DNA from 3 places in the Peribacillus sp. YIM B13481 genome. Region 2 is predicted to be linked to each of the others. Evidence: predicted binding sites of a transcription regulator. Region 2 holds the regulator's gene; each other region holds the start of a gene.

Region 1 (11,317 bases), on a different contig from region 2:
ATATGTTCTATATGTTTCAAGATATCCTTTATCGAAGCCGATTCACCATTAGATAGGAATTGAGGGACAAAGGTTACCCCTATCACTCCATTTTTTTGCAAAAGCGCTTTTATCTGGCCGTCTTTTAAATTTCGCGGATTCGAACAAAGCTGATAGGCATTCGAATGGGAGGCAATTGGGAATTTCGCCTTCTTTAGGGTGTCCCAAAATCCAGCTTCAGATAGATGGGATAAATCACACCAAATTGATTTCTCATTCAAAAGCGCGACCACCTCCGTTCCAAACCCTGTCAATCCGCCCCCTCTTGATTCTAAAGCCCCATCTGCTACCAAGTTAGCGTAATTCCAAGTTAAACCTACAGAGGACACTCCAAGATGAATTAGTGTTTTCAGTTTCAATAAATCATTTCCAATGCAATCGCATCCCTCTAAGGTTAGCATCGCACCGATTTCCTTTTCTTTTAGAGAATCGATGTCTGCTTTGGTCTTTATAAATTTCATTTCCGGCTCTGATAAAATCTTTTCATGAAAAATATCCACCATCGCCAAAGCCGCTTGAAATCTCATATCCGGGTGGACATTCTCTGGAATATAAATCGCAAAACATTGGACTTTTCCTCCTTCATCCAATAACCCCCGCTTTGTTATATGTAATTTATCACTATCTAAAAAAGAAATATCCGGATCTTTGAACATCTTCATCAACACATCACAATGTGCATCAAAAATCGCCAATGTAATCCCCCTTCCTGCCCTTATCTATTTAGAGATCATATATTCCATTATAAAGCGATCTCGATTTTTCGTCATTTGGATTTCAGGACAAAAAAGAGCCTGCTCGCCATCCGACAAACAGGACACCCACCCATGAAATTATCTTGGTTCAATGATTAGCTTTATAGCAGTTCGTTCTTCGCCATCAATAAGTATATCTGTAAAGGCAGGAATACAAATCAAGTCAACTCCACTAGGGGCGACAAACCCTCTTGCGATTGCTACTGCCTTGACGGCTTGATTTAACGCACCTGCACCGATTGCCTGAATTTCGGCTGCTCCTCTTTCTCTGAGCACTCCCGCTAGTGCGCCTGCTACAGAATTAGGATTAGATTTTGCTGAAACCTTTAATATTTCCATTCCTAGTCCTCCTTGTTTTCCCTGCCGATTATAATCTCTGGCTCAATAGTTATAACACTTTCCACTGCTACTATATTCAGCAAGTAAAACTTGTATGACAAAGAAAACCTGGATTGTCCACCATTTATTAAAGAATAAAAAAATGGATGGAAAGTCATTTGACTGTCCATCCATTCAAATCAATTATCAAAGGGGTGATCTTCGTTAATCAGTATTCTTTCAATTTTTTTAGCTTTGCCAGTTTTATCATCAATTTCAAGGAGAACCCCACTTAATAGCGTCCGCCCCTCCTTAGGCACTTCGAAACGAACAGGAAGGCTAGTTAGGAACCGATGGATTACTGCCTCTCTTTCCATACCAAGGATGCCATCATACGGTCCTGTCATGCCTACATCTGATATGTAAGCGGTGCCAGCAGGTAAAATACGGTTATCGGCTGTCTGGACGTGTGTGTGTGTACCAACAACGGCTGTAACCTTCCCATCCAGGAACCACCCCATAGCTTGCTTTTCACTTGTAGCCTCTCCGTGAAAATCAACAAAGATGATTGGTGTCCTTTTTTGAGCCTCCGCGACTAGTTCTTCCGCCTTTTTGAACGGACAATCCAAATCCGGCATGAACGTTCTAGCCTGCAAATTGATGACCGCTATTTCCTGTTGATTCAATTTTAAAAATTTCATTCCATCGCCAGGTGCTCCGTCCGGAAAGTTCGCTGGCCGGACGAGATATTTCGCGTCATCAATAAAATTGAAAATATCGCGATTATCCCATGTATGGTTTCCCATGGTCACTGCCTGCGCTCCCCACTCTAAAAAACTGCGGTAAATCTTTTCTGTAATTCCCCGGCCACTTGCAGCATTTTCCCCGTTGATGACCGTGATATGCGGACGATACTTTTCTTTTAACTTAGGAAGGTATTCTTGGATCATATCACGACCAGGAGACCCTACGACATCTCCAATAAATAGCAATTTCATTGTAAAACCCTTTCTAGATTCACATTTATTATGATATGGATTATTCAAGTATGTATTGTAACATAACATGGTGTCATTATAGGAATCATGCTTATCGATTAATATTAGAAAAAGAAAAAACGAAGTGGTTTGCACCACTTCGTCTTTCATTATCAATTTATTTGGCGTATTCGACTGCTCTTGTTTCACGGATGACCGTGACTTTTATATGACCTGGGTAATCGAGCTCTTCTTCAATCCTTTTTCGGATATCACGAGCGAGTCGATGGGCCGAAAGGTCATCGATTTGCTCTGGTTTCACTAGAATCCGTACTTCTCGTCCGGCTTGAATCGCAAATGATTTTTCCACTCCATCATAGGATTCGGAAATCTCCTCAAGTTTTTCAAGTCTTCTAATGTAATTTTCAAGCGTTTCACTTCTAGCACCCGGTCTTGCAGCTGATAATGCATCTGCAGCAGCCACAAGCACTGAAATGATGGAAGTTGGTTCCGTATCACCATGATGGGAAGCGATGCTGTTAATGACAGTTGGATGCTCTTTATATTTGGTTGCTAATTCAACGCCAATTTCAACATGACTGCCTTCCACTTCATGATCAATCGCTTTCCCAATATCATGCAATAAACCTGCACGGCGGGCAAGAACTTCATCCTCACCAAGCTCTGCGGCCAGTAAACCTGAAAGCTGGGCCACTTCAATTGAATGCTTAAGTACGTTTTGCCCATAACTTGTACGGAACTTCAAACGTCCTAGTATTTTGATAAGATCTGGATGGAGACCGTGAACTCCAACTTCAAAAGTTGTTTGTTCACCAATTTCACGAATATGTTCATCCACCTCACGTCTTGCTTTGTCAACCATTTCTTCAATTCGAGCCGGATGGATCCGTCCGTCCTGAACAAGTTTTTCAAGAGCCAAGCGTGCCGTTTCCCGTCTAATTGGATCAAATCCAGATAAAATGACAGCTTCAGGAGTATCATCAATAATAAGGTCAATACCTGTTAGCGTTTCTAACGTCCGGATATTTCGTCCTTCACGTCCGATTATCCGTCCTTTCATTTCATCGTTTGGAAGATTCACTACAGAAACGGTGGTTTCTGCAACATGATCAGCCGCACAACGCTGAATGGCAAGAGAAAGAACTTCTTTTGCTTTTTTATCAGCTTCTTCTTTGGCACGGGTATCACTTTCTTTAATCATAAGCGCTACATCGTGAGCCAGTTCGTTTTCCATTCGGTCTATAATGATTGCTTTAGCTTCTTCTCGAGTTAAACCGGAAACACGTTCAAGCTCTGTTTGCTGCTTACGAACCGTCTCTTCCACTTTGCTTTCCATCTCTTCAATATGCTGTTGTCTTTGGTTTAGAGAATCTTCTTTTTTCTCCAAAAGGCTTTCACGTTTGTCTAACGTTTCATCCTTTCGGTCCAGATTCTCTTCTCTTTGCAATAACCGATTTTCTTGTTTTTGTAATTCGTTCCTTCTTTCACGGGATTCCCGATCAGAATCAGAACGAACTTTATGAATTTCATCTTTTGCTTCCAACAAGGCTTCTTTCTTAAGAGCTTCCGCTTCACGTTTTGCATCCTCAAGGATGTGTTCTGCAGAGCCCTTTGCCCCTGCTATTTTACTCTCAAATTTTGATTTGTGAATAAAATAACCAACAACTGCACCGACGATTAGGCCAAGCAAAGTGAAGATGATTGTCATGGGTTCCATCGTTTCACCTCCCCTTGCTATGAACTTTTTACATAAAATGTTGAACTGTCGGCAAGTACATTGCACTAAATTCAATATACAGCACTTAATTTTCAAAATTTTAGTTTGAAAAATTGTAAAATATACATATTAATTGTATAGTTGAGAATTTTTATTGTCAAGCGTTTGTCCCTTATGTATCAATGATTATTCAAGTTTTCTTTATATGAACCACCATTAAGTACAGCATTCATTATGGAAAATGTCTGTAAATCCGTTTTCACAGCCATTTAACCCGCTGGAAATTTCACATTTTTCTCACAATATATAGAAAAGGCCTAAGCGATCAAGCTTAGACCTTTTCCTGCCATTAATCAAGTAATTCAAAATGTTCTTCTGTTTCATTTTCTTCTGGTGGCAATTCATGTTCTCCATCAAGATTATAGTGATCTCTGATTTTCTGAGAAATTTCCAGAGCGATATCCTGATTTTCTTTTAAGAACAGCTTCGCATTTTCGCGGCCTTGTCCGACACGCTCTTCATTATATGAGTACCATGAGCCGCTTTTAAGGACGATATCAAGATCTGCACCCATATCGATGATTTCACCTTCCTGAGAAATCCCTTGACCATACATGATATCAACTTCTGCTTGACGGAATGGAGGGGCAACCTTGTTTTTTACAACTTTGATTTTAGTTTTATTACCGACAATTTCATTACCTTGTTTTAATTGTTCCGCACGACGCACTTCCAGGCGAACAGTTGAATAGAACTTCAATGCCCGGCCTCCCGGAGTCGTTTCTGGGTTCCCAAACATTACACCAATTTTTTCACGGACTTGGTTAATGAAAATGGCAATGGTGTTTGATTTATTAATGGCACCAGACAGTTTTCTAAGTGCCTGAGACATCATCCGTGCTTGAAGACCCATATGGGAATCTCCCATTTCACCTTCGATTTCAGCTTTAGGAACAAGTGCGGCAACCGAATCAATGACTATGATATCTACCGCTCCACTTCGAACTAACGCTTCGGCGATCTCTAAGGCTTGTTCACCCGTATCAGGCTGTGAAAGCAGTAGCTCATCAATATTCACACCAAGTTTTTCTGAATATGCTGGATCTAGAGCATGCTCAGCATCAATGAATGCAGCCGTGCCACCAGTCTTTTGTACTTCTGCAATAGCATGTAATGCAACAGTCGTTTTACCGGAGCTTTCAGGTCCATATATCTCAATGACCCGACCTCTTGGATATCCGCCTACTCCCAATGCTACGTCCAATGCTAAAGAACCGCTTGAAATCGTTGAAATCCTTCGATCAGACTGTTCCCCAAGTTTCATAATAGAACCTTTACCAAATTGTTTTTCAATTTGTTTTAACGCCATATCTAAAGCCGCTTGACGATCACTCACTCAATTTCCTCCTCTATATTCAAATAATCGGCTGTCCGATTAAGGGTTTTCTAACGTTAGCAATTATTTGAGATCAAGGTTTGTATCCTGTCTCAAAACCTATCTTTACTATATACTCTTTTTACTATTTTGCCAAGCAAAAAGTCGAACATTCATTCGTTTTTTTCTTTCGGGATATTCTTTATAAAAAACCATTTTATCTTGAGGAAATCCCCATTTCCATTCACTTACTCACTTTAAAAACTTTTTTCTTTGAATTAACTTTTTTCTTTTTCCCCGTTTTTTCAAGAAACAAACTTTTTCAACCAAATAAAAAAGCAGAGCCGTAAAAAGCTCTGCTTCAGCGTTTATAAATCCCTTAACAGGTAATGACAGCCGTACTTCACACTGCGAATACGGTTCTGCGCCCTGCTTCCGGAAAGATTCAATTCTTTGAAATGAGTCTTTCCATCCCGATAAGAAATGCCAATGAATACTGTACCAACAGGCTTGCCTTCCTGTTCATCCGGTCCTGCGACACCCGTAAAGCTTATGCCTACGTCTGCATCGAGCTTTTTCCGGACATTAGAGGCCATTTCCATTGCACACTCACCGCTGACCACCCCGTGCTCTGAGATGGTATCATCACTGACGCCAAGTACATTTGACTTTGCATCATTCGTATAACTGACAATGCCGCCTTTGAAAACTTTACCGGCCCCCGGGATGGTTGTCAGCTGTTCTTGGAACATTCCACCTGTCAAGCTTTCGGCTGCCGCGATTGAAAGTTTGCGGACCGTTAATTCTTTTACAAGTTCCTTTATTAGCGAAGTATTATCACTTCCATAATAGAACTTACCTACCCGGCTAAGGATTTCTTTTTCCGATTCTAAAATAAGCTCTTCGCATTTTTCTTTGGATGAGTCTTTAGCGGTAATCCTTAACGTCACTTCCCCTTCGGCTGCCAGAGGAGCAATTGTCGGATTCGTTTGATTGACAAGAAGATCTTCAATAACCGTTTCCAGTTCGGCTTCACCTATCCCGTAGAACCGAAGAACCTTGGAATCGATCCGTTCGTGCTTATCCAATTTATTCATAATCGATTCATAACCATAACTTAAAAACATCGGCTCCATTTCACTTGGCGGACCAGGTAGAAGCATATATGTAATCCCGGATTTGGACAAGACCATTCCCGGTGCCATGCCATGATCGTTCGCCAACACTTCACTGCCCTCCAATACAAGGGCCTGCTTCTTGTTGTTTTCCGTCATCGGCCGGTCCCGTTTTTGGAAGTAAGCTTCAATGGATTGCAAAGCCTCATCATTAAAAACGAGCTTTTTCCCTATATGGCGAGCAATCGTTTCCTTCGTTAAATCATCTTTGGTAGGTCCTAGTCCACCTGTAAAGACGATCAAGTTCGCCCTTGATTCAGCGATTTCTATAGCTTGTTGTAAACGACGGTCGTTATCCCCGACTACAGTATGGTAAAAAACATTGATTCCCATTTCCGCAAACTGCTGCGATAGGAATCTCCCATTAGTGTTATTGATTTGTCCTAAAAGAAGCTCAGAGCCCACTGCAATGATTTCTGCATCCATCTTTTCAAAACCACCATTCGTTTTACTTGGAATTAACAAATACTTCTTTGTTTTTTATAAAATAATCCAAACCTGACCATATTGTAAAGATTAATGCAATCCATAATGCGATATTAGCAAACGGAAGAGAAATGAGGGCAAATGGAAGGTTATGCAGCAATAATGCCGAAATAGAAACAATTTGTGCCCATGTTTTAATTTTACCAAGCTGGTTCGCTGCAACCACTTCCCCTGTACCCGCCAGTACCAAACGCAAACCGGTCACAGCAAATTCACGACTAATGATCACGATAGCAATCCAAGACTGACCGTACATTAAATCCAGATCAACCAATACAATTAGGGCAGCCGAAACCAGAAGCTTATCAGCCAATGGATCTAAAAATTTCCCTAAATCAGTAATCATATTATATTTCCTGGCAAAATGGCCATCGATCCAATCAGTAGTAGAAGCTATGATAAAGAGGATGGCACCAGCTAAATGTGCCACTGGCAAACTGTATTCTCCCCAAGTCAGCGTCCCCCAAGAAAAAGGAACGAGCATGATGATTAAAAATACTGGTATTAAACAGATTCTTGCTACTGTAATCTTATTAGGCAGATTCAAAACTTTTACCTCCAAAATTTACGCCTGCCTTTAGGGCAATGCGTTATAGATCTAAAATAATGCTTATATGTATAATTTAACTCAAAACCAATCTTATGCCAGGTAGAGCAAAATCCGGTCTTAATATTGTATAGAGAAAAAATAGTCATCTATAAGATGACTATTCGGCTTTCGTAAATTGTATCGTTACCAATTGCGTATTCACTTCAGTCGGTGAAATAGAATACTCCAGCTTCTCATCATTTACAAAAATTTCAGTTTCATACGCTCTGCCAATATTGATGACAGCTTCTTTTTCATTGGTGAAATCAATTTCCTGGCTCTCATTATTGTCGATGGTGCCCTGGAATAGTAATTTACCCTCACCATTTTTTATGCCTACCCATGGTGAGCCTTTGGAAGTCACCTTTAATTTAAAGGTATCCGTATTTTTCAATTCATACGTACTATTTTTACCGCTGGAACTGATGACGGCAAGCTTTTGCTCTTTCTTTTCATCTTTAACATCTGATTCATCTTCATTCTTCTTATCAGATGAATCTGGTTTTACATCATTCTGTTTCTTGTCTGGATTCTCTTTTTCTTCATTATTAAACCCATCACTTTTATTGTAACCCACGGCTTCGCTCTGTTTAGCGCCCTTTTTATCATCAATATCCGGCTTACTCATATAGTTCGATACCAGGACCCATATCAATACAGCCGCACCAATGACTAAAACGGCAGCCAGGACCCTAGGTAACATTTCTACAACCTTGGAATTCCCTGCCGGCATCGTTTTCCGGGATTGGACCCTTGAAAGCTGTTCTGGCAATTCCTCGCTATAGACTGAAGGCACTTCACTCTTATATTGTTCGAAAATCTCTTCTGAATCCAGCCCAACCGCTTCACAATATTGCTTTATGAATGCCCGTACATAGAACTTTCCAGGCATCATACTGTAATTACCCTCTTCAATGCCAATGAGGTAACGCTTTTGAATCTTCGTTAATTCCTGTAAATCTTCTAGGCTAAGCCCTTTGGCTTCCCTAGCTTCCTTTAATCGATTACCTAACTCAGTCAAATAAAACACCTGCCATTTTAAAAGTCAAAGGAGCCAAAATTGGACCCTGAAAACTGGTCTTTTTGGTCGACAACTTCATATGTTATTTCTTCATCTGGATTGTTTCGCAATTCAATAATATAATCAAAGTCTTCGAGAGTATACTCCGTATTTTGGACAAAAACATCCGGATGTTCGATGACTTTAACCGCATCAAGCCTCATGATTTCGCGAATCAACTGCCAATGACGCTCATTTGCACGGCGTGTGGAAACAATTCCATCTAAAATGAACAAATTATCATTATTATATTCATCATCAATAAGCTGACTGCGAATAGTCTGCTTTAAAAGGGTCGATGACACAAACAACCATCTCTTATTAGCACATACACTCGAGGCTACGATAGATTCAGTTTTTCCGACACGTGGCATACCTCGTATCCCGATTAATTTATGACCTTCCTGTTTAAATAGCTCGGCCAAGAAATCGACAAGTAAGCCTAGTTCATCACGTACAAACCTAAAGGTGTTTTTCTCATCAGCATCGCGCTGAATATACCTCCCATGCCTGACAGCGAGACGGTCACGCAATTTAGGTTCCCTAAGCTTAATGACCTTTATCGTATCCATCGTATGGAGGATTGATTCGAATCTTTCTATGTTACGGCTATCTTTCGCCATCAAAAGTAAACCACGCCTGCCTTCATCGACCCCGTTAATAGTGATGATATTGATGGACAGCATACCCAGCAGGGATGAAATATCCCCTAATAAACCTGGACGGTTGACTTGAATTTCATATTCAAAATACCATTCTTTATTCTCCACGATAACACTCCTTAAGCCTAAAAGCTTTTACCCTAAAATTAGGGGCAAAACTTATCCATCGTAAATTTAAAGGTCTGCACCCATTAGTTATTATTGTCTAGCTTCTATAATATAGCATTTCGTGATAAGTTAAAAGGAAAAACCCTATAAAAGTATTCATTTTTATATATGGGGATAAATTGTGATCAATATCAATCCAAAGGCCCTGTTAAATATTAACAGGGCCTTTGGATTGATATTTTTTACCTTGTTCCATTGTTCTCGACTAACTTGACCATAACGCTTGCCATGGCATGTTTTTCTTGATCGCTTGCGACTGACCAAAGATCAGCAAGTACTCTCTGTTGTTCATTCTGGGGCTCAACTTGCTTCGAAAGGTAATCACCGATTTCGAAAGCCAAGTCGTTAACAGCACCATCTGACAAACCTTGTTGTTCACCTTGATTTAATCTGTCGCCTAAGAAATTTTTCCATTGATCCCAATTGTCTAGTACAGACATGTATGGTCACCCTTTCCTTTCAAAATAGTACATAGATATTTTGTGAAGGAACCGGGGAAATTATACATGGGTTTAAAAAAATCATGTGTACCATCCACCATTTACTCCTAAAATTTGTCCGGTGATATATGATGACTTGTCAGAAAGCAAATAGTATACGGCCTCGGCGACTTCTTTTGAATTACCCATCCTGCCCATTGGGATATCACCTTTGATGATTTCCAAATCTTCTGCACTGAAAGATTCGAGCATAGAAGTGGAAATCGCTCCTGGGGCAACGGCATTCACCCGGATTCCATTAAGGGATACTTCTTTGCTGAGCGCCTTGATAAAAGCATTTTGACTGCCTTTGACCATGGAATATAATACTTCACAGGATGCACCCGTCTGCCCCCAAATCGATGTGACCGCAACAATAGCAGCCTGTTCTTGGTACATCAGCTTCGGAAGCAGTTCCTTTGTTAATTGGAAAGGGCTCGTTACATGCAGCTGGACCATTTCATTTACGATTTTCTCATCCATGTCCGATATGAGCCCATAATAGCTATTCCCACTATTAAGGACGATTGCATGAAGGGCGAAAATATTTTCCGCCAATTTCTTATATCCGTACGGTGTAGCCAAATCCGCTTGAACAGGAATAAGTTCAACTTGATGAGGCTTCAGTTCTTCAATTAGTTCAAGGATCGCTTCTTCATTGCTGTTATAATGTAGATAAAGTGAATAATTCTCCTCGGCGAGCTTTATAGCGATTTCCTTGCCGATTCCTCCGCTGGCTCCAGTAATAAGGGCAAAACGTTTCCCCACATTCCCGCCCCCTTTAATATTATTTAGGATGTACTTGGCAGACAGTCATCCGTTCATCGGATATCAAGTCCTTGGCGATCTCCCTTATATCTTCAATCGTTAGTTTTTCCAAAACCGATACCACATCGAACAAGTTCATATCATTGAATGCATACCTGGTGAATTGATTCGCTATATATTCCGGCGAATTCAGAGAACGAAGGAAAGAACCGATTTTTTTCTTGATCGTCCTTTGCAGGCTTTCTTCATTCAAGCCGGTTCCGGCTTTAGATTTTTGCAGGATACTAAATAAAGACTCCGTCAATTCATCAGGTTTTGCACTGTCCCCGCCAATTAACGCAAACCCAAAACCTTGCTCCTGAGTATAATCATAAGAAAAGCTTTGATCGATCAACCCTTTCTCGTATAGCTCCTCATGCAATGGTGAACTTTTGCCAAACAGCATTTCCAAATAAATATTAGCCGCCAATTCCCTTTTCAAAAGCTTTAAACCGGTTTGGTGAACATTGATGGCCTTGATGCCCAGCATCACTTTTGGTGTATGAACATTCATGTTTAAGATTTCTTTATCCTTGGCAACGGTTTCCGGCTCTTGATCAAATTTACGTTCCACCTCAGGCTGTTGGTAATAGTCTTTATTATTTTGATTATTCCGAATCAGCTTCATGGTACTTTCGACATCTACCGGTCCTACAATGAATAGGAGCATGTTGCTTGGATGATAAAAC
Region 2 (11,317 bases):
ATCACCAATCGATTTTTTACTTCTATCCCTTTTCCTAAATTGAACGATTCAAATAATGGTGTAAATTTAGAATTCATTTAGTAATCCTCCATTTTGTTACCAACCCTTTACAGGTGTTGGTTGGTATAAGTCCTAAAATTCTCACAACCTCATGTTTAAAACATATTAATCATGCATGTTTGGCAATGAATGCCGAAATGGCTTCTTTAGGCTGTAAGCCAATTGCTTGATCTACTTTTTCTCCATCTTTGAATAAAATAAGGGCTGGAATTCCCATCACTCCATATTCGCTTGTCGTATCTGAATTTTCATCCACATTCAGTTTTACGATCTTAACCCGATCACCCATTTCAACATCTATTTCATTAAGCATTGGGGCAATCATTTTACATGGTCCGCACCACGGTGCCCAAAAATCAACCAGTACTAAACCTTCCTTGATTTCACTTGCAAAATTATCATCTGTTACATGTTCAATTGTCATGATCATGTCCTCCTTGTATAAATGGTTTTGACTCATCATCTATTTAAATCAAGTTTCCCGATTCTATTTCCCGGGATAAGAAACTCGGATTTCCTGATATTTATTTTCGGATGGATTTTAATCGATTCCAATTTACCGGATAACTCCATAAACCATGTTTCATCCTTAGATAGTAAAGCCAAATCAATTAATGCCAAAAGATGACTTTCGTTACTGATTTCTAGATCAGGCAACTTTTCAGTCCATTTACTCGGAATCGAAATCGATTTCCCTACCGCTTTTTCATTGTCACTTTCCACCACATTCACTTTAACGAATTCTCGATTCGCGCTTACCGTTTCAATGTAACCATGGATAAGTTCTCCATCTCTTGATCTTCCCTGTACCCAATCCCCATTATTTAACTGATTTTTTCCGGCCATTTTTAACACCCCTTTTATATTCTATTGTTATCAATTATTAACTGTAAAAATAAAATGTACAGTAAAGGCAAAAGAAAAAACTAAATCAATATCACGGACATTGTTTAATTTTTTCCAAAAAAGTGCTGAGAGTAATATCTTCTAAATATTTTTCAAAATATAACTCAGCTTCATCGAAGATTTGATCCATGACTACCTGGGTATTGGAAGATATGACACATTTTTTCTCCGGATCACCTGTACACCACTTTGGCTTCAAGGCTCCATGCGAGACCGTTATATAAATATCTGCCAAACTCACCTCTTCAGGGTTACAGTCAAGAATATAACCTCCGCCCACACCTTCTTTAGTCTTAACAAATCCTTTATTCCGTAAGCAGCTCATCATTTTCCGAATCCTTGCCGAGTTTGTACAAACGTTTTCTGCGATAGACTCACTGCTAGCCATATGATCTGGTAGATAAGCTAAATAGACCAAACTATGCACAGCTATTGTAAAATCACTATTCACTTTTTGCATCCTCCTCAAGGAGATTACTGTAATCTTAATATTTACAGTTGATAAAGTCAACTCAAAAAACTCAACTTTGTTGATCTGTTTATTATTGCAATGAAATTTCCCCCTATCAAAGGATAGAGGGCACTTCATCAGTTAGCTTTTGGAAAGCGGAACCATTTTTCACAAACTCGCCAAAATCTTATTGTTGAGAAAGATTCAATGCTGTATTAGCCGCTTTTAGATTCACCTGCGCTTGCTCACTTATATCCTGAGGATGATAATATCCTTTTGAAACCATATAATCACTTATGATCCCATGTGTTTCTACAGCGGACCTAAGCTGTTCCCGTAATGCAGCCCTCAGTTCAGGTGAAACTGTTTCAGTTACAGCGAAAGCCGCATTTCTAATTCCTGATTTGGCAGAAATCAGAAAGTCAGTTGCAATTACCTGATCGGTCATTCCACTCATACCCGCCATATTTTGCAAAAAGTTGGTCATTATTTCCCCTCTCCTTGATTAACCAGAATTTCCTGTAATCTTTGAATTTGCTCTCTGCCGCTGCTGATGTCTTGTAATAGAATGTTTTTTAATTCCGTATCTCGAACTAATCCGTTCATTATAGAACTTTTGGATAAACATAGGCTTTTGAAATTCAATATTTCATGCAATTCTAACGTTTCATGCAGTCCTAACTTTTCCATTAAAAGTATCTCTCCTTTCATTTACATTCACTTACTTATCTTTCGTTGATCAAAAGGTCTTATTCATTGTTTTTAAAGAAGGTAAAACCTAGCCCCCCTGTATACCAATGAGTTGAATAGGGAAAATTACTTTTGTTACATAGACTTAGGGGGTGATTGGATGGAAAATGAAAAGCTGGCCTTTCATGAAACCATGGAGACGCATGAAATAATAAATTTTAAAACAATAAGCTTGATGAAATCCAAATTAATGCAAGGAATTTGTTTCGATAATGATTTAAAGGCATTAATGGAAAAAGACGTACAGCAATCCATAATAGCCATTAATGAACTGAAGAGTTTTTACGAAGGTGCCCGAACAAACTATTTACAATGAGGTGAGCTTTAATGGAAATGGATTATTTAGATCCCCAAGGCGCTGAACATATGCCTGAAATGGCTGATTCTTCTTTTGCCCTGGATTTCCTACTGTCAATCAAAAGCGGGATTCATACGTATGCAATAGCTATAACGGAAACAATAAGTCCAGAATTGAGACAAGCCCTATACCGGCAAATGGAGCAGTCCATTGATTTACATGCTGAAATATCCGATTTAATGATAAGTAAAGACTGGCTTTATCCAAATGATTTAGGAAAGCAAGTTGAATTGGATTTGAAATCAGCTGAAATGGCAATTAGCATCGCTCGGATGAAGTTATTCCCAAACGATACAGATAGACTTGGAATGTTCGCAACGCCAAATAAATAGAGGAGGAAGTTTTATGAAAGCCGTAACTTACCAGGGCAATAAAAACGTGCAGGTCAAAAATGTTAAAGATCCCCATATCAAAAATTCAGATGATATTATCGTAAAAGTTACAACTTCAGCCATTTGCGGTTCGGATTTGCACTTGATTCACCAAATGATTCCAAATATGCCAACGGATTATGTTATTGGCCACGAGCCAATGGGAGTTGTCGAGGAAGTCGGTCCAGGTGTAAATAAGTTAAAAAAGGGAGATCGTGTAATCATCCCCTTTAACGTTAGCTGCGGAAGCTGCTGGTATTGCGAGAATGACCTTACAAGTCAGTGCGATAACTCAAACCCTCATGGCGAAATAGGTGGTTTTTTGGGATATTCAGAAACAACTGGTGGGTATGCGGGAGGACAAGCAGAATACATGCGGGTTCCTTATGGAAATTTCACACCTTTTAAGATTCCAGAAGACTGTGAGGTAGAAGATGAAAAATTGGTATTACTCGCAGATGCAGCTTCAACTGCATTTTGGAGCGTAGACCATGCAGGAGTTAAACCTGGTGATACAGTTATCATTTTAGGCTGCGGTCCCGTTGGATTACTCGCTCAAAAATTCGCTTGGTTCAAAGGAGCGAAAAGGGTCATTGCCGTCGATCATCTCAACTATCGTTTGGAACATGCTAAACGGACAAATAAAGTCGAAATTGTTAATTTCGAACAATATGAAAACGTAGGGGAATATCTCAAAGAAATAACTAAAGGCGGAGCCGACATCGTTATTGACTGTTCTGGCATGAGCGGTAAAATGACTCCTATGGAATATCTTGCAACTGGCCTTAAGCTGCATGGAGGTGCCATGGGTGGTATTGTAATTGCCTCCCAAGCCGTGCGTAAAGCTGGAACCATTCAAATAACAGGTGTTTACGGAGGGCGTTATAACGGATTTCCGTTAGGAGATATATTTCAAAGAAACGTGGATATCAAGACCGGACAAGCTCCTGTTATCCCTTATATGCCATATCTCTATAACCTTATATCTGAAGGAAAGGTTGATCCTGGCGATGTCGTAACCCACGTACTTCCAATCGATCAAGCTAAACATGGTTATCAAGTATTCGATACAAGGACAGACGGATGCATTAAAGTGGTGCTGAAGCCCTGACATAGCAGTGATATTTTGTAGGTTACTGAATTTATTGACTCCAGGTACTATTCTTCAAGCTATTTAGCTTAGTTCACAAGTTCAAGTCCACTATTGCTTCTCTTCTAGTTCCAAAACCTTTATTGCTTCCCATTCTCATAAATTGTTACCAATGATATTCGAACTCCAAAATAAAAGCCACTTTTCCTGAAACTCGTCCAGGAAAAGTGGCTTTACGTTTAAAAAGGAAGATAAACTTAATTATCACTTAAATCAATTGAAGGTTCGATCCTTACGTGGTTTATCGTTATAACTTTACATTTATCCTATCTTTTTATAAAAACAAGGTTATAATAGCGGTATTTCATGCTTATTATTTTGTTTGTTGTTTATTCATGGCGCTCATCATTTGATTAATTTTCTTTTGGGATGGTTTCATACCCATTTGCATCATCATCATTTTCAGCATCTGTTCGTTAATTGGCGGATTTTTCTTTAAGTAATCCATCATGTATTTACGAGCGATGAAAAATCCCAGCACTACTCCAGCAATCAATGCCAGTACGCCAACTAGAATGTAAACCCACATACTATTTCCTCCTTCGTGTTGTCTAACATCAGTGTACTAGACCAAAGGTTATTATACAATACCCGCTACCGAAAAGTCCCCCATTTAGACAAATTTTCTTTCTTTTATCGGTTTTAACCAACCGTATTTTTCGTGTTCAAAATCAATGGCTAGAAAACTCGCTTCATATTTTCGAATGCATTCAAAGAAAGCCGTCTCCGCTTCATAGTCTCCTTCAGCTTTAAGCGTAATGGACTCATCCTGGATGATTAACACGGCTTTACTTGATCCGTTTGTTTTTTCTAAATAGTATTTTCCATTTTGAGACCAAAAATTCATCTTTTTTTGTAAACGTTGTTCAATTGCTACCTGCAACTGGATAATGGGGACTGTTTTGGTGACAAATTCGATTTGTTTTTGCAAAATACTCTTCAGTCTGCCCCTTGCTTGAATATACTCCAAAAACAAATTGAAAAATAGCTTTTCTCTTCCATAATAATGATGGGCAAATTCATCTTCGATTAAAAAGATTTGATAGGTTCTCATCAGCCAACGCCTCCTAGCATTCCTATTTTGGTCACCAGAACAACTTACCATCAGGACCTTCCATTATTTCCTACCCTTGATGACTTTCCCCTTTAACTGACACATTTAAACGAAAATTATTTATTCTCATTATATATTGACAAACTAAAAAGATATGTTGTTTGCTGGAGAAATTTTTTTCTTTTTTTGTCGAATGGATGCTATCCCAGAGAATAAGAGCACTTTCAACATACAATTAGAAGGTTCGATAAAAAAACTGACACCAAACTAGTTGGTGTCAGTTCCCCATTACTATTATTTAAGCATTTCTTTAACACGAGCAACTACATTTTCTACAGTGAAACCAAATTCCTCCATGATCTTACCGCCTGGTGCAGAAGCTCCAAAATGATTGATGGCCAATATTTCACCCTCATCACCTGCATAACGATCCCAGCCAAACGGTGAAGCCACTTCGATAGCTAGACGTTTTTTCACTGCTGGATTGATTACACTTTGTTTATATTCTTTAGATTGAGTTTCAAATCGATCCCATGATGGCATGCTGATTACCGAAACATCAATTCCATCGTTCGCTAAAGCTTTCTGTGCTTCCACAGCCAAGTTCACTTCAGAACCAGTCGCAAGTAGTAATGCATCCGCTTCTTCTTTCTTAGCAGCGGATATGATGTAAGCCCCTTTTGAAACACCATCATAAGCAGTTTCGGAAGTATCTTTTATTGTTGGCAACCCTTGACGAGTCAGTACAAGGGCAGTCGGTTTATTTGTAGACTCCATAGCCACTTTCCAAGCTGCTGCCGTTTCATTGCCATCAGCTGGACGGATTACCCCTAGGTTAGGCATTGCCCGCAATGATGCTAATTGTTCGATTGGCTCATGTGTCGGTCCGTCTTCCCCTACAGCAATGCTATCGTGGGTGAAAACATACGTTACAGGTAGTCCCATCAGTGCTGCCATTCTTATGGCAGGACGCAAATAATCAGAGAATACGAAGAATGTACCTCCGTACACTTTTAATCCACCATGAAGGGTCATTCCATTTAAAGCCGCACCCATAGCGAATTCACGTACACCGAACCATATATTACGGCCACTGTAATTACCAGGTAATAGATCTGTCTCACCTTTGATGGCAGTATTATTAGATCCTGCTAAATCTGCAGAACCACCAATGAAGCTAGGGACCTTTTTGGCAATTGCATTCAATACTTCTCCGCTTGAAGCACGGGAAGCTAATGTTTTTCCTTCTTCATAAACCGGAATTTCCTGATCCCACTCAGCAGGCAGTTCACCTTTGATTGCCAACTCCAATTGCTTGGCTAACTCAGGGTGTGCTTCTTTGTAATTTTTGAACAATTCATTCCAAGCTTCTTCTTTTTGGGCGCCTGCCTCTACAACAGATTCATTGAAGTGAGAATAAACTTCTTCTGGAACATGGAAATCCTCTTCGAATGTCCATTTATAAGCTTCCTTAGTCAACTTCAGCTCATCTGCACCAAGCGGAGCGCCGTGAACAGCAGATTTACCTGAACGGTTTGGTGAACCGTAACCAATAACCGTTTTCACTTCGATTAATGTTGGACGTGCCTCATCGGTTTTCGCTTCTTCAATCGCTTTGGCAATTTCCTGAAGATCGTTCCCGTCCTCAACGCGGACATATTGCCATCCATAAGATTTGAACCGGTTTGCTACACTTTCACTAAATGATTGACTTAAGTCGCCGTCAAGGGATATATCATTAGAATCATATAAAACGACAAGTCTTCCAAGTTGCAGATGTCCTGCTAATGAAGCCGCTTCTGCAGAAACACCTTCCATTAAATCTCCATCCCCACAAATGCTATATGTATAATGATCGACCACATTATAAGATTCACGGTTATAGCTTTCTGCCAAGTGGCGTTCTGCCATTGCCATTCCGACTGCCATTGCAATACCTTGTCCAAGAGGTCCTGTCGTTGCATCTACCCCAGCGGTATGTCCGAATTCGGGATGTCCTGGAGTTTTACTGCCCCATTGGCGGAAGCTTTTCAAATCATCGATAGATAAGCCATAGCCCGATAAATGAAGAAGGCTGTATAACAGCATAGACCCATGACCAGCTGAAAGAACGAAGCGATCTCTATTAAACCAATCTGGATTTTTCGGGTTATGATTCATATATTCAGTCCATAATTTGTACGCCATCGGCGCTGCACCCATGGGCATGCCTGGATGGCCGGAATTAGCCTTTTCAATTGCATCAATCGATAATGTACGAATCGTATTGATAGAAAGTGCATCTAATTTATCTAACATATCGTAAAACATCCCTTCCTGTAATGTACCTCTTTATATTATAGTGACCAGCATAATATCACAACTAAAAACACTATTTAAAACCCCGATATTACAATATTTTCTGGAAATTAAAGAAGTCCCCTATTTAGATTAAGCTAAATAGGAGAATACATACATGAATGCACTCCCTTTTTAATCCTTAAAGCTTAAAATGGGGTGTTTCATGATAATAGTCCAAGCATTAATGTAAGTTTCTTTTTTCTTTAATATTCTTTATCTTTTGAGGAGTGACGTCATTTCCTTCTGGATCAACGACTTTCACGTGCTCCAACGTATCGGACATGGACCGTCTGAATGTTTCTAAATACTCACTTCTTAATTGGGTTTGCTCTTTCGCCTCGACTTCCGTTAAACCTTCAGCCTTTGCCTTTTTAGAAAGTTCATTAATACGGGCTATTTTTTCTTTTGATAGCATAATTTCGCTCCTTCGTAATCTGCGGATATTGTCATGGTATTAAAAAAAAAGCGAAATTACAAGTTCTATGATTGACTTTCCTGTATATTTAGTTGATGTTCGAGAAAACGCCTGTTCACCGTAGCTTTGGATACATTGTATCCAAAGCCCCTTAAAGTGGCTGCGATTTCTGCAAATGTCAATCCATTGGCCCGGAGTTTAATAATCTCTTCAATGGGAATTTCCATACGTTCCCTTCCAGTAGAATTCCTTTGGTTCTGAAGATTGTTTTGAGGGCGGTAGCCTTTTTCAACGGCTCTTATCATCCCGCGTTTTATTTTTAGGTTATGTAATTTCCTTTGATATTCCTCTACAATACCGACTATCTGGATGACCATGGCATCCGAATCCGATAACTCTATTTCCCCATCGTGTGAGAGCGTATAAATTTTCACGTCTTCTTTAAGGATGACATGGAAAAGGGCTATTTTGGCATTCCCTCTTCCTAGTCTTGTTTCGTCCTGGATTAATAGAACTTCGGCTTCTTTGGCTTTAAATAGTTCGATCATGTCAAAAATGCCATCCCGGTTTAACTCATAACCACTTTCCTGCTCCTTTATTATGGAAACAACTTCCATATCCAACTTTTCGGCCAATTTGACTAATTCATCTTCCTGCCTTGCCAATGATGTCTCCTGTGACTCTTTTTCTGTGCTAACCCTACAATAGATTATTGCCTTCATAATACCCTACCTTCACTGCTTACTGCTGACTTGCCAAATTCTGAACAAGTTCTTCCCCTTTAACCGGTATGACAATGACTTGACCAGGTTTAATCGAATCTGCCCTGACTCCATTATGCTCTTCTATCCAACCAATGAATTCTTTTTTTGTCAAATCAGCTTCATCATATTTTTCGGCAATTCCCCATAGGGTGTCGCCTTCACCTACTTCTATAGAAAGGAAATCTTTTTTTTGATCATTGTCCAATGTACAAGAGAATAAAATTGAAAAGATGAATACTGATCCAGCTAACAGAATCGTATATACATAATTTTTGTATATTTTTTTCATAAATATCCCTCCAAAGCGAATGTTCGTTCGTATGTTATGTCAAAATTATAATACGAACGTTTGTTTCAGTCAACAACTAAATTCGAACTTATGTTTGTATAGAATTGGGGGCCATGCTATAATGGGGCAAAGAACATTGGAGAAGAGGTGCACATATGACTAAACTATCAAAACGGCAGCAAGATATCCTTGATTTCATTAAAGAAGAGGTCCGCCAAAAAGGGTATCCACCTTCCGTCCGGGAGATTGGCGAAGCAGTGGGACTTGCATCAAGTTCAACAGTACACGGACATTTATCCCGCCTGGAAAGTAAAGGTCTGATAAGACGTGACCCAACCAAGCCGAGGGCCATTGAAATACTAAACTTGGAGGAAGCGAATAATATCCCCAAAGCTAGTGTCGTGAACGTGCCGTTACTTGGTAAAGTAACCGCGGGCATGCCGATAACTGCAATTGAGAACATAGAAGAATACTTTCCGCTTCCCGAAAGCATGGTTCCACATGATGACCATGTTTTCATGCTAGAAATCATGGGTGAAAGTATGATTGAAGCAGGAATTCATGATGGAGATTATGTCATCGTGAAACAACAAAGCAGTGCCAATAATGGAGATATCGTCGTGGCCATGACGGAAGATGATGAAGCCACTGTAAAACGATTCTTTAAGGAACCGGATTACATAAGGCTTCAGCCTGAGAACTCAAATATGGAACCAATTATTTTAAGAGATGTTTCGATACTTGGAAAAGTAATAGGCTTATATAGACAAATACATTAAAAGCGCTAAACGCGCTTTTTTTTGTTTGTTTAATTTATGTCCGAAATTCTCTCATTATGCATTTGGAAGACTAGGTTTGAAATATTTTTTTAATAGAAGCGTGTTTTCATGGAGTATTAAAACATTATTCATTTATGGCGGTTGATAGGCAAAGTATCGCTTTCTGGATATATGTACTTTAGGAAAAATATGAAACCATAAAATTAATAAAGAGCGAGATAAAACCCCGCTCCCTGTAAATGTTCATTTCACTCTTAATCTTTGGTTCACTTTAATAAGGTTAAGATCGACCAATCCATTCCACTGTTGAATCTGCATTTGCGTAGAACCATATGCTTTTGCAAGCGCAGATACGGAATCCCCTTTTTTGACGATATGATAGACCTCTTCGATGCTTTCATCATATTTAGTTAAATCGCTTGTTTCGATTAGGTTCGCCAGTTTTTCTATATATTTCGGATCCGAGGCGTAACCCGCATCGAATATCGCTTTGAGTGCTTTTTTGTAATCTTGTTCTCCAATGACGGCTGTATACAAACTTCTATTCCATGAAGTTCCCTTTACATATAGATTGGCAAGATCTCTTAGACTTTCTTCCCATGTTGGGTATTTTCTGAATTTGTTCCATACTTGAACGGGTGCACCGTTGACGTATTCAATTGTTTGTATAATGACTGACTCGCCCTTAAAATCATCTTTTGTACCGAATATATTCTTTCCTTGATTTGCTAAAAAGCTTGTCCCATATCCACTCTCCAAACAAGCTTGTGCAATGATCGCAGAAGGCAAAATTTTAAATTCCTTTTGAATTTTCAGGGCATATGGAGCAATTTCCTTAATAAACGTTTCCTTGCTCATTAGAACCTCCATTATTAGGGCTCACTTTCTTAACTGGTTATCTTCATTCATATCATATTCTAAACCATGAAAAGGGTTACAAGCATGTCCAGCAAAAAAGGTACTGATATTTGGTTAATTGTCTTCACTATGATCAAAAAAGAGCAAGCATACACTGAGCGGCTTCACATTGAACTCTGAAAGTCTTCGAAACTTGTTGTATCAACTTTCATTGATCAATCGTTTATATTGCATTAATTAATATGGTATAAATCCTTTGTAAATGGTAAAAATTAATTGTGAAAACTTCTAAGGTGGTGACATTATGGACTTCCCAACTATCCATACAAACTTTTGGGATGCAGTGATAGCCATCCCTACCATCATGACACTTACTCAACTTATTAAGGTCATGTTTCCAATTCCTCCAAAATTCATCCCTGCCATCGCTTTGGTTCTAGGCTTATTCATTTCCATTTTCATCAGCCATCGACACCATTTAGTTGCAGGAATTTTCATGGGCTGGTTTTATGGCTATGCAAGCATAGGCAACTATGCTGCTCTCAAAACTAGTATTTTGTCTTATAGAGAATCTTATCAAAAGTAGGATTGAACTATACATGATAGCACACGCCTAGGGTCATCAATCTTGTTCTGCCAGGATACCAAACTAGCTTATATTCCCATCGAACAATCCAATATTCATTCCTTTATGGCAATTACGGCATAGCTTTTTACTTAGCTGAATCAACATAGCCCAAAGTAAAAGTAAATAAAACCAATTCACACCTTC
Region 3 (11,317 bases), on a different contig from region 2:
CGTCCCATCGAGAACTTCCTTTCGGCTCCTGAAATTGCGGTTTAAATCTATTTTAAGTCCGGACTCAACACCATCATGGGTAAAACGTGTGTATTTTCCAAGGAAGAGATTCGGTTCCGCAAGCCTAAAGCGGTAAATGGACTGCTTGACATCGCCTACCATAAACAGATTCCCATTATATTCGCCGTCAGCCGTCACCAGTTTTAAAATGGATTCCTGAACAAGGTTCGTATCCTGATACTCATCTACGAGAACCTCCTTGAACTGATTCCTGTATTCGAAAGCTGCCGCTGAAGGTTTTCGTTCGCCATCCACAATCTCCCCTGTCAAAATCCGAAGACAATAATGTTCCAAATCAGCAAAGTCCACTAAGTTCTTTTCTGCTTTTGCAGCAAAGAATCGATCGTCAAACTGTTTAACAAGCATTACAAGTGTATCGACATAACCCTTGAGCTCCCTTATATCGCGCAGATAGCTTTCCGGTTTTCGGGAAAATAACTCTTCCTGTAACGATTTGATGATCTTCTTCGCCTTATCGCGATACTTGGTAGCCTCATCCGATACTTCCTTGATAAAATCTTCACCAGTAAGCCGTTTTGCCGTTCCAAATTTCACGTTTTGGATTTCTTCATAAAGAGAATTCCAGGATTGGTCTTTCACTTCCGAAAGTTTAGCAACCAGGGTCAAATCGGCTAAATAGTTCTCAGCCCTTGGTGCCGGCCCCCCAGGGACTTTTGTCAACGCAAGCGACCGTTCCAATAAATCCCTGGCAGTGTCCAGTTGTAAACCAATATCGAATTTCAATGAATCGATAAACGAAAGGTCATCAATCCCATCATCATCAGCCAACTCATACATGCTTGCTGCACCATTGAGCCATCTGTCCGGATCAGGATTTGATTGCGAAAAATCATACAGCGATCGAACTATATTCTGAAGTGCATCATCATTTCGATCGCTCGTAAAAGCATCAACCAAATTAAAGAACTCATCATTATCATTTTGGCCATACTGTTCCTCGAAAAGTTCTTCCATCACTTCATCACGGAGTAGCTGGATCTCTGTAGAGTCTGCAATCCGGAAGCCTGGGTCGATTTCCGTCAGGTAATAATACTTCCGGATCACCTCTAAACAAAAGGAATGAAGTGTGGAAATTGAAGCGCGATTAATCAAGCTCAACTGCTTCCGCAAATGCTGTGAATGCGGATTTTCATTGATCGCTTTTTCTAATGCCTCGCTTACCCTATGGCGCATCTCGGCAGCCGAAGCATTGGTGAATGTAACGACGAGCAGTTCATCAACATCGATTGGATCTTCTTCTGAAATGACTTTTTGGATGATCCGATTGACCAGGACCGCAGTTTTCCCTGAACCTGCAGCCGCCGCAACCAGTATGTCCTGATCTTTAGCCCATATCGCCTTCCACTGATCTTCCGTCCAGGTCACGTCTCCTGGCAGAGCAGGGATTTTCGTTTTACTCATCGCTCTCCCCCTCCCCTCTTAATAGCTCAAGAACATCATTTTGTTTCTTCTGTGCTAAATTCCTAAATTGATTCTCCTCGAGTGACTGGTCGAATTGGCATACCGATTTAAAGGAACAGAAGGTGCACGGCGTTTTTTCCTTTAATTTATATGGCGTTATATCCACATCACCATCGACCATTCGATCACCAGCCTCCTGATAAACGCGGCGCACATGATGATTCAGAAGCGAAAACTCTTCCCTGCTGGCTACTTTGGAAGCCGCCAGGAGCGAACCATCCTTTTTAAATCCAGCTGGAATAATATCCGACTTACCTGAATTTTCAATATCAAGCGAAGTATCCATCATCTGAATGACATTTGAATGATCCAGTACAAGTCCATTCATTTTAAAACTTTTATAAATTTCTTCTTCAATTTTATCCAAACTGAGCATTCCCTTTGATTTGACAACAGGATTATGCACATGAAAATACAAAACGCCGGCTGGAATAGCTTCCTTTCCAATTAGCGACTTCGAATGGGTGACGACGATATCAAGGTATGTCAACATTTGCAGCGCAAGTCCATAATATACTTCACTCATGTTCAGTTCCTTTTCACTCGACTTATAATCGAGCACACGCAAATAGACACCCTCACCTTCTTCCGCTTTATCCACACGGTCAATCCGCCCGATCAATTCCATCTTCGTACCGTTTTTCAATGTGAAAGAAAGTGGCGGCAGCTCTCCATTTTTTCCGAATCCGAGTTCTAATCCAATTGGAGCAAAACCGCTCATCTTTGCATGTTCACTTAATACGATTGAGGCTCGTCCAATCACGTGTTCCAGTTTCCTGCGTAAATAGTGATGGCGGTTCGTACTTAACAAAATCTGATTTTGAAGTTTAGGAGCAAGTTTCTCCACAGCAATTCTAGCCAACTCCAAACATTGTTCCTTCGTCAAAGCAGACCAAGGAATATCATGTTCCTTTAAGTAATCCGAAATTATTTTCAACGCTCCGTGGAACATCTCACCAATATCCGGTGCATCCAAACGGAAAATTTGCCTTTCCCTCAATTTCAAGCCATGAGCGGCATAATGGGAAAACGGGCAGCTATTGAACATTTCCATCCGGGATACACTCGTAAGAATGCTCTCACCATATAATTGCTTGCTTGTTTCCTCTGATAATTTCTTTGTTCCATTTTGATAAAAAAGGCTCGATAAAACCTTGGTTGCTGAAGGACCGGCCTTTTCATCCTCCAAAATGGAATTATATACATCCCACCAAAGTGAATGGATTGGATAGTTCCTTTTTTTCAGCTGCAATTGGGCAGCGAGGTACGATAGTGCCACATCATAATTCGCCGCATATTTCACCTGTTCCTCAGCAGTCAGATCGGATGGATCGTTCATATAATACACATCGGAAACGTTAAGCAATACGTCCCTTACCCTTTTCAAATAGGATGAGGGTAAAAGTGCCTTTCCTTCCTCATCGGCAAGCGGATATGATAAATAAAGGGCCTCAGCAGGTGTAGTAAAAGCTTTATACGCAGTAAACTCCTCATCAAGGAGGCGCACCTTTGAATTTGGAGCAACATCAAGTCCACCAGCCAGCAGCACCTCACGATCACTATCTGAAAATATTCCGTCAGATAAAGCCTTTCCTGGCAAAACCCCTTCATTCAAGCCGATGACAAAAGCTGTCCTCACATCATCCAGGCGGGATAAATCGAGATTAGCTACTAGGACTTGGTCAATTGCCGGCGGTACCAAAGAATATTCAAGTGACTCCAGACCAGCTTCAATGACTACCGCAAACTGTTTCATGGAAAGCTCTTCCCCGCTCAGCAGTTCAACGAATTGGTCTAGTAAGTCGACAACCGCATTCCACGTTTGCTCATGCTCTCTAGCTGATACCAAATCACCCGCTTCTTCTGCCTCCTGTTTCAGTTTTTCCAATTTTTCCGGTACATGCAATTCCTCAAGATATAGATAAAGGGCCTCACACAATTCCCTGCCATTAGCTGCCTTTTTAACACGTTTTGATAGCTTCAAGATGGGCTCGGTAAATAATTGCTTCATCTCATTCAGCTCTTGCTCAAGCTTCATTTCCTTATCCGTCTGGTTTCGGTCCTCTAGTTCCAGTCCGCGGAAACGCCGGTAGGTCCAACGCTCTTTGGACGTCCACCTGCTTCCTTTAATTCCACGGGCCAGCACATAGTTTTCCAGCTTATCAACCTGTTCGCGCATTCTATCGTGATTTTTTTGCAGCGGAAATAGAAGCTCCGTCTTGATTGCACGAAATACCGGCTCATAACGCCAATATCCATTGATGATCTCCAAAGTCGAACGAATCAGTTCAATCAGAGGATGATTCAGCATGGTCCGTTTGGAATCGACGAACAAGGGGATTTGATAATCCCGAAAAACGGTTTGTAAAATATCTGTGTATGCCTCTCCATTTCGGACTAAAATCGCAATATCACGGAAACGGTGCTGTTTCTTTCTGACAAGCGTCAAGATGTCCCGGGCAACTCCTTCAATCTCAGCTCTGCGGTTAACTGCCTGGGCAATCGTTACATCAGGTGACTGCCCAAACGTCCGTGCAGGACGAATGGCAAAGTAAGTTTCCAGATGATTCAGGCCCGGACTCTTTCCAAACCTTTCCGTCCCTTTTAAGATTCGGTCTTCTGAAATGGGTATACCGTTCCTCAATCCAGCCTGATAAAGGTTATGATAAAGATTTCCCGTTTGCCTGAATAATTGCAAATCATCCGGAGCATATTGTCTGTAGGGCTGATCTAACGTCAGCGAGACCGTTACACTCCTGCACAGCTTCATCATTTCTTCCACAATCAACAATTCCTGTGGCGTCAAGCTATAAAAACCATCGATATAGATATCCGCATTCCTTATATATGAAGACTCAGACATTTTCTCGATAAGCAAAGTGAAATAGTCTTCGGAATCTAAATATTTGCCAACCATTTCATCCTCAAACGCCTGATAGACCAATTCAAGGTCATGAAGTTTATCCTGAATGCCGCTGCCGGAGGGTGATGTTTCGGTCAAATAGTTTTGAATGTCATCCGGTTTGATGCAATACTGCTTGAACTCAGCCAGCATAAGCTCCATCTGTGCAATGAACCCCTGCTTATCAGCAGATCGACGAAACATCTTTAACTCTTCTTTTTTATCCTCCATGATTTTCCTTATCAACATATTAACGCCAACGCTGTCCAAATGGAGCCGGCTCATTCCCCCAGTTTCCTGAAGAACGCGCCAAGCAAGCCTGCTAAAACTGAAAACCTGTGTACGGATCATTCCGGCAAGGCCTGGTGTTTTAATTAATTTATATTCAGATAGAAACGTCATCTGATCAGGAACGAGGTAGATAATTGGATTGCCTTCGGGATTTTCTGCCAATTTGGTGCGAATTTCGCCCAATATATTCGAAGTTTTCCCTGCACCCGATCTTCCCAGTAAAAAACGGAGTGACATCTCTTTTCCCCCTTATACAACATAATATCTAGATCCATCATACCAGAAATACTTTCGTCTTTTTGACTAGGTTTCTGTTTCCAATTAGATTTACATTCTATTATTTTACCGTTTCCCTTTAAAAAACACCAACCGTACGTTCGCGTTTCCTCCAAAAGAAAAAGCCCTGATAATTTTCGGGCTTCCTCAATCATTCACCTGTAAATTTATAATTGAACTCTTTGATCGGCCAATATCGAACATCGACTTTACCGACAACATTTTCAACTGGTATGTAACCAAAGTGACGGCTGTCCGCACTTTCAAGGCGATTGTCACCCATGACAAAAAGCTTGCCCTCCGGGACTGTTGTCATGCCCGTCAATTCCTTTAATGTAAAATCGCCCGTAAAATCCTGTCCCGGGAAACCTTCCTTGTATTTCTCAAGATAAGGCTCATCCACTTTCTCACCATTTACGTAAAGCCAATCATCTTTATAACGAATGCGGTCACCTGCAATCCCTATAACTCGCTTAACATAATCTTCCTGTGCATTCGCATGAAAAACTATAATGTCAAAACGGTTGATATCTTGAATCTGATAATGGATTTTATTCACGACAAGTTTATTACCGTCTTCAAGAGTCGGCTGCATCGAATCCCCTTCAACATCATAGCTTGAAAAGAAAAATGTACGGATTAAGATGTAAATAACAAAAGCTATCATGGCTGCTTTTATCCAATCGGACAAAGAATTCTTGTTTGTTTTTTCCATCTGGTTCAACCCCTACTACATTTATATACTAATTTATTGTCCTTCTTCTCTCTTCATGCTTTTATTTAATCGGACTTCCAGTCTTTTTCCCACATACCATAGGATAAAGATGACAATCCCAATAATGATCGTACGTACAGGCTTATGTATTAAGGATACCAAATCGTAACCTACGAAGCTGATCGTAAAAATCATCACCGCTTTCCCTCCAACGACTGCAAGTCCATATTGCAAGGGACTTACCTTTGAAAGTCCTGCCACGATATTCACGATGGCCGACGGTGTAAAAGGGAAGCAGAGCAGTATGAACAAAGGACCGAATCCATGGCTTTCCACCCAAACCATCAACCTCTGCACCTGCTTATGTTTTTGCAAAAATCGAAAAAACCTCATTTGACCATATCTTCTAATAACTAAAAAGATCAAAAAAGACCCCGCTACTGCACCAATCCAAGAAAATAAAAATCCCCACCAGAGACCAAAAGCCGTTGCATTTGCAAGCACGAACACCACTAAGGGTAAAAAGGGCAAAAAAGCTTCCAACATCGGCAGTAAGATTCCGGGAATTGGACCGAATGAGCGATATTGCTGAATGAGCGCCGATATATTATCAAGTGTAAACCACTCACGTATAGTATCCAAATCCATAATTATCTCCCTCGACATGCTACTATCAAAGCAGCATAAACTTATTAAAAACCGTTTACTTTAGATATATCACTTTCCCCTGAAATTGCAAGAATTATTATCCATATATCTTCATACTTTCCCTATCTCAGGAAAACATAATCTTGTTAACAAAAATTTCATCATTTCTCAAAACTTCTTGCATATAAACTGAAAATACATTAGGATAAACAAGCGGGAACAAACGTTCTATTTTTCACAAGATATACATATTAATATTAAAAACGTGCTTTTTTAGAAAGGAGCGGTCATGATGACCCGCATTCCAGAAGATGACCGAAATATGATTGAAAAAGCCATCTACCTCCCTATGGTTATTACAGTCTTAAACCGGGATCTCAAGGTCATCGAAATTAGTCCGTTTAAATTAAAAAGGCCCTATTCGGAACTAGTCGAGCATATATTAAAAGTCGTTCAGGACGATCTTGCCGAGGTACGGCGCTATTTGCGCAAGGAGAATATTAAAGTAAGTGAAATCAAACGTGATGAATCCTTCACGATGTACTGTTTTTTATATAAAGGATATGAAGAACATCATAATTATTTCAATCCCCGCCTTCGGAATAAAACGGAAGACTTGTTATGTTATTACTTTTTCGAAAAAAGTCACCATGCTAGGGATATTTAGCGGCTTATCCCTATGCTGCCATCCTCCATGTATGATTATCTGTTAATGATATAGATGCATTGGGGTGTAGGGAAAGTATGACCATTAAAAAACGCATCTCTTCTTTCCTGCTTCTTATAGATGAGTGAGTCAATTTATCATGACCAAGATCGATAAGGCTCACTACCCTCAACTATTGTCATAAACCGTTTGCACATTTAGCTGCTTACTGATTATGACAAACATTTTCGAGGACACAGTCTTAACGAATAATAGGCCGGGCTCGTATGCTCATATTTAATCGGTATTTTACTCACATCTTATTCTGTACATTTAATAAAACTATTCCCCAACACTATCATTTTAGAGTCAGCAAAACGTTTTTGCAAAAGATTGTTATAAGTCTATATTAGAGACAAATGAAAACGTTATCCTTTACCTTACTTTGGTCACGGCAGATGAATAAAACGGCAAATCAATATAATCTCTATCATTATGTATAAAAAGACCTTTGTGAAACATAGAGGTTATCTATTATATTGTGAAGTGAATAACTCACAAACTTATACTCCTTTGTTTAATCGTAAAATCATTGGATGTTAAAATAACCCTCCCTCAATTTAGAAAACTTAGGAGTAATCTATATTGTGGGCTGGAATTAATTATTTTTATAAAAGTACTAACGGTAATAATATTATTTGAAGAGGGAACATGGTAGGAGGGAAACATCACATTTACTAAAGAAAGGACTGAAAAAATTTAAAAAGAAATCGACGATTTATGGAAGTGTTATTTGAAGATTAATAATAGAGCCCTTCTCTTATGAGAAGGGCTTGCTTTAATTTTGACTAAATGCCGTTTGCATCCTTTACATTCCAGTCAGCACTGTTACGATTTTCACAGCCTGGATCCGCCTTCCTTCAATTGCTTGGTATATACTTTGACATTACCTCTGAAGCCTTGACTCCATTTGCCTCGGAGAACAGATAGAACGATTTCCTCTTTGTTTCCTCAATCCTCTGGATCAGTTTCGTTTTTAAAAAAGATGTCCGGTGCAGCTGGTTTTCAAAAGAACTGCATGATACTTCTATATCGATGGTTTGTCTATTCCTGAATGTGATGGTTGTATGTTTGGAATCCAGGCGATCATAGGATACCACATGCTCATGTGATAACCAGATGCATTGAGGACGCAACGGAGATGTAGTTGGAAAGAAGAAGATCGAACTGGTCGGATCAATTGCAATCGGTGCTTTATGTGTGATGTTTATGAGCTGTTTCGTGCCTTGTTTGCGTCCTTCATAACTTGATCCGAAAAACTCACAGCTTTTCTTTACTATTTCCAAAGGTTTAAACGGGGAGATGAACTCGTCCTCCATTTCAACGATACGGGCATATATTTTACTTCCATAATTAATTGGTGAAACCATTAGTGTATAGGGCGTGATTTCATATTCCTCGATGATTCCCTGACTGTTTTCCTTCATTTTCAATCCACCTCTTCCTCATTGCATTAAAAAGTAAAACTATAAACACCATTTTACTTTACCAAACCTTATACTCTTAATCGCTTGTACCCTTCCATTCCCCATTGTACAAAAAGGTGAAGGGAGATAGTAAATATATGCTAAATTCCTCACTATAATAGCACAACCTGTAAAGATAAAAAGCAAGTTCACAAAAAATTAAAAATTCTTTTAAAAAGTGGTCATTTCGTCATCTAAACGACACATTCTCTATTAAGTTTAAATTTTTTTGAATTTTCAGTTGATTTTATCCATTCAAATCCATATACTAATAAAAAGGGTCAGGGGTGGTAACTTTGAAAAATGAAAAATCTTATTCAGAGTCAGTGAAGTCCTTATCAATGAGCGAAATGAAAAACGATGCTGTGGTTCAGGAAATGTTAATTGATATGATTATTCTGGAATCCGTCCTTACTACCAAAAAGAATATCCTTGCGAAACAGATTGATGAAGCCCTGGATATGAAAAACAAACCTTTATTCCTAAAACTAAGTTCTGAAATGAACGTTTTACTGAAACAGTTTGGAAATTAAAATGAATGACTAAAAAACAGCCTGATAATCAAAACAGCCTCCCATAAAGTGGGAGGCTTTTCTTTTTATTATCACTCTTTATGAAACATCCCCATGACCTCGGCTGTTTCCGTTATATTGACAAAAGCATTGGGATCCACTTCTTTTATCATCGCTTTTACATCGGTTAATTGATAACGGGTAATGACTGTCATCATTACTTTACTCTTTTCTCCAGAGTATGCACCTTCACCATCCATGACTGTAATTCCTCGATATAGGTTGGTCAGGAGCTTCGTTTTCATTTCGTCACTCTTTTTCGTAACGATCATTAATGTTAATTTAATGTGATTGGAATGAATCGTATCAATCACCTTTCCTGCTGCATATATGGAAATCAGCGTATATAATGCGGCATCCCAACCAAAGATGAAGCCTGAGATAACCACCACTACTGCATTCATCACCGAAAGCAATGTACCAAGTGGAAAGTCGCTCTTCTTAGCCAAAAGCATGGCAATGATATCAAAACCGCCGGAAGATCCTGAAGCGCGAAAGATGATGCCTATACCGAATCCCGATATGATTCCGCCAAATAAAGAAGACAAAATCGGTTCAGTGGATATTCCATGTACCGGAATGAGATATAAACTGACTGATATCACGACAACTGAAAATATCGTATAGGTGATAAAGCGTCTTCCTAATTTCAGGTATCCAAGAATTAACAATGGCAGGTTCAATAGAAAATTCAATATCCCTGTGTTGACTGGAGTAATGATTCCGAACATAATCGCAAGTCCACTAAGTCCGCTGCTTAAAATTAAATGAGGTATCAAAAATAAGTTGTAGGCTACTGCAACAAGCACTGAGCCTATAGTGATGCAAAGTACATTATACATATCTGATCTCCTTAAAACGAACTGGGAATTTAATTTATTATATTAGAGAACCTAAGATTTTTAAAAATAATAGTTTTTTCTGAAAACGACATTTAAACTTCCACTTTCCTGGTATTAGGAAGAAAAAAAGCCAGCTGATTTTCAGCTGGCTTTCAATCACCCTTTGTATCTGCATTTTCAACCGTGGAAATCCGCTCGAGCATGGTTGGATGGGAATACCGCAGCCACTTTACCAGGAATGGCGGATTGACCTGGCTCAAACCCGACCTCGTGAGTTCCTGGAAGGTAGTGATTGCTGATTCTTTATCCCCGGTCATTTCAATGGCATAACGGTCAGCCCTCGTTTCTTGATATCTGGAAACATAATTGGACAGCGGACTGGCAGCAAACAGCAGAACAGACGTTATTAAAAGAAATAATGGAAGAGAAGAAATGTTATCAACCGTACGTACCTTTAACAGGTGGCCCCAGCGCCTTATGATATAATTCATGATTTTCGATGTCAGCCATAGACCGATTAAAGTCATTCCTATATAACCTGCAATCCCTATATAAATATGCTTTTCGACATAATGGGCCATTTCATGTGCCATGATGAAAAGGATTTCATCTTCCTTTAGCTTGTTCAGGGTCGTATCCCAAAGGACTATCCTAGAGTTGGAACCTATACCGTTCACGTATGCGTTCAAGGCATTTGTCTTTTCCGCCATATTTACTTCAAATACGTGTTCAGCCGGAATTTCAGCCTGTGAGGCAAGTGCCAATATTTCCGTTTCCAGCTCTTTATTTTTGAGCGGATAGAATTCATTATACAGCGGATCAATCAATACAGGCTGAACAAACATCAAGAACAAGGTAAATGGAATGGACAACATCCAAGCATAAAGCCACCACCTCTTCACACTTTTCTTCATTAACCAATATAAGACGGAAACGATGATGAACATCATTCCAAAATTCACCCAGAATTCGATGACTCCATCCTTCATCCACGAGGTGAAACTTTGTGTACTGATATGGTAACTTTTACTTATCCGATAACCAATGAAGCGGATTGGAAATAGTGCCAGGTAAGAAATCACAGAAAGCCAGAATAAGTAGATGCCCGTTTGGATCACTTTCCGTTTCGAAACCGCCAAAGATGACCTTTCAAAAACTTTTGAAAAGCCAAATAATAAAATGAAGAAATACAGCAGCCATTCATATGGCGTAGAAACGAAAAAAATAAAATTTCGCAGGCCTGAATATTCTTCGCTAAGCTTTAGTTCCCTAGCATTCAAAAATGTTGCAGGGTCTGCTGCAGTACCACGCAATGCTTCGGGAATGGAAGTATCCGCCCCGTAAAAAATATACCAAT

What was found. The regulator LexA, encoded in region 2, represses DNA repair genes until DNA is damaged. The targets are predictions, from matches to a motif close to CGAACATATGTTCG.
Region 1: a site for LexA is predicted at 5,369-5,382, ahead of recA (recombinase RecA). Genes of this name have one in related genera too.
Region 3: a site for LexA is predicted at 5,102-5,115, ahead of addB (helicase-exonuclease AddAB subunit AddB). Genes of this name have one in related genera too.

Annotation. Positions count from the first base shown of each region.
Region 1 is NZ_JBHZPE010000017.1:63,087-74,403, reverse strand. Features, by position in the region: gene ACFX4X_RS12280 (dipeptidase) at 1-734, opposite strand, end outside; gene spoVS (stage V sporulation protein SpoVS) at 873-1,133, opposite strand; gene ACFX4X_RS12270 (TIGR00282 family metallophosphoesterase) at 1,313-2,110, opposite strand; gene rny (ribonuclease Y) at 2,268-3,827, opposite strand; gene recA (recombinase RecA) at 4,177-5,223, opposite strand; gene ACFX4X_RS12255 (competence/damage-inducible protein A) at 5,571-6,803, opposite strand; gene pgsA (CDP-diacylglycerol--glycerol-3-phosphate 3-phosphatidyltransferase) at 6,826-7,410, opposite strand; gene ACFX4X_RS12245 (helix-turn-helix domain-containing protein) at 7,571-8,482, opposite strand; gene ACFX4X_RS12240 (DUF3388 domain-containing protein) at 8,491-9,282, opposite strand; gene ACFX4X_RS12235 (DUF3243 domain-containing protein) at 9,525-9,782, opposite strand; gene ymfI (elongation factor P 5-aminopentanone reductase) at 9,864-10,589, opposite strand; gene yfmH (EF-P 5-aminopentanol modification-associated protein YfmH) at 10,609-11,317, opposite strand, start outside.
Region 2 is NZ_JBHZPE010000039.1:38,551-49,867, reverse strand. Features, by position in the region: gene ACFX4X_RS19080 (NADH-dependent flavin oxidoreductase) at 1-77, opposite strand, end outside; gene trxA (thioredoxin) at 170-484, opposite strand; gene ACFX4X_RS19070 (IDEAL domain-containing protein) at 520-906, opposite strand; gene ACFX4X_RS19065 (RrF2 family transcriptional regulator) at 998-1,417, opposite strand; gene ACFX4X_RS19060 (spore coat protein) at 1,605-1,904, opposite strand; gene ACFX4X_RS19055 (hypothetical protein) at 1,904-2,107, opposite strand; gene ACFX4X_RS19050 (spore coat protein) at 2,268-2,483, shown strand; gene ACFX4X_RS19045 (spore coat protein) at 2,495-2,857, shown strand; gene ACFX4X_RS19040 (zinc-dependent alcohol dehydrogenase) at 2,871-4,007, shown strand; gene ACFX4X_RS19035 (YneF family protein) at 4,360-4,575, opposite strand; gene sirA (sporulation inhibitor of replication protein SirA) at 4,660-5,100, opposite strand; gene tkt (transketolase) at 5,395-7,398, opposite strand; gene ACFX4X_RS19020 (DUF896 domain-containing protein) at 7,622-7,855, opposite strand; gene ACFX4X_RS19015 (YneB family resolvase-like protein) at 7,921-8,577, opposite strand; gene yneA (cell division suppressor protein YneA) at 8,597-8,908, opposite strand; gene lexA (transcriptional repressor LexA) at 9,064-9,687, shown strand; gene ACFX4X_RS19000 (glucosaminidase domain-containing protein) at 9,931-10,545, opposite strand; gene ACFX4X_RS18995 (hypothetical protein) at 10,850-11,131, shown strand.
Region 3 is NZ_JBHZPE010000037.1:4,888-16,204, forward strand. Features, by position in the region: gene addA (helicase-exonuclease AddAB subunit AddA) at 1-1,482, opposite strand, end outside; gene addB (helicase-exonuclease AddAB subunit AddB) at 1,475-4,972, opposite strand; gene lepB (signal peptidase I) at 5,163-5,726, opposite strand; gene ACFX4X_RS18335 (TVP38/TMEM64 family protein) at 5,760-6,374, opposite strand; gene ACFX4X_RS18340 (YhjD family protein) at 6,667-7,041, shown strand; gene ACFX4X_RS18345 (competence protein ComK) at 7,941-8,507, opposite strand; gene ACFX4X_RS18350 (IDEAL domain-containing protein) at 8,843-9,079, shown strand; gene ACFX4X_RS18355 (YitT family protein) at 9,151-9,960, opposite strand; gene ACFX4X_RS18360 (M48 family metallopeptidase) at 10,113-11,317, opposite strand, start outside.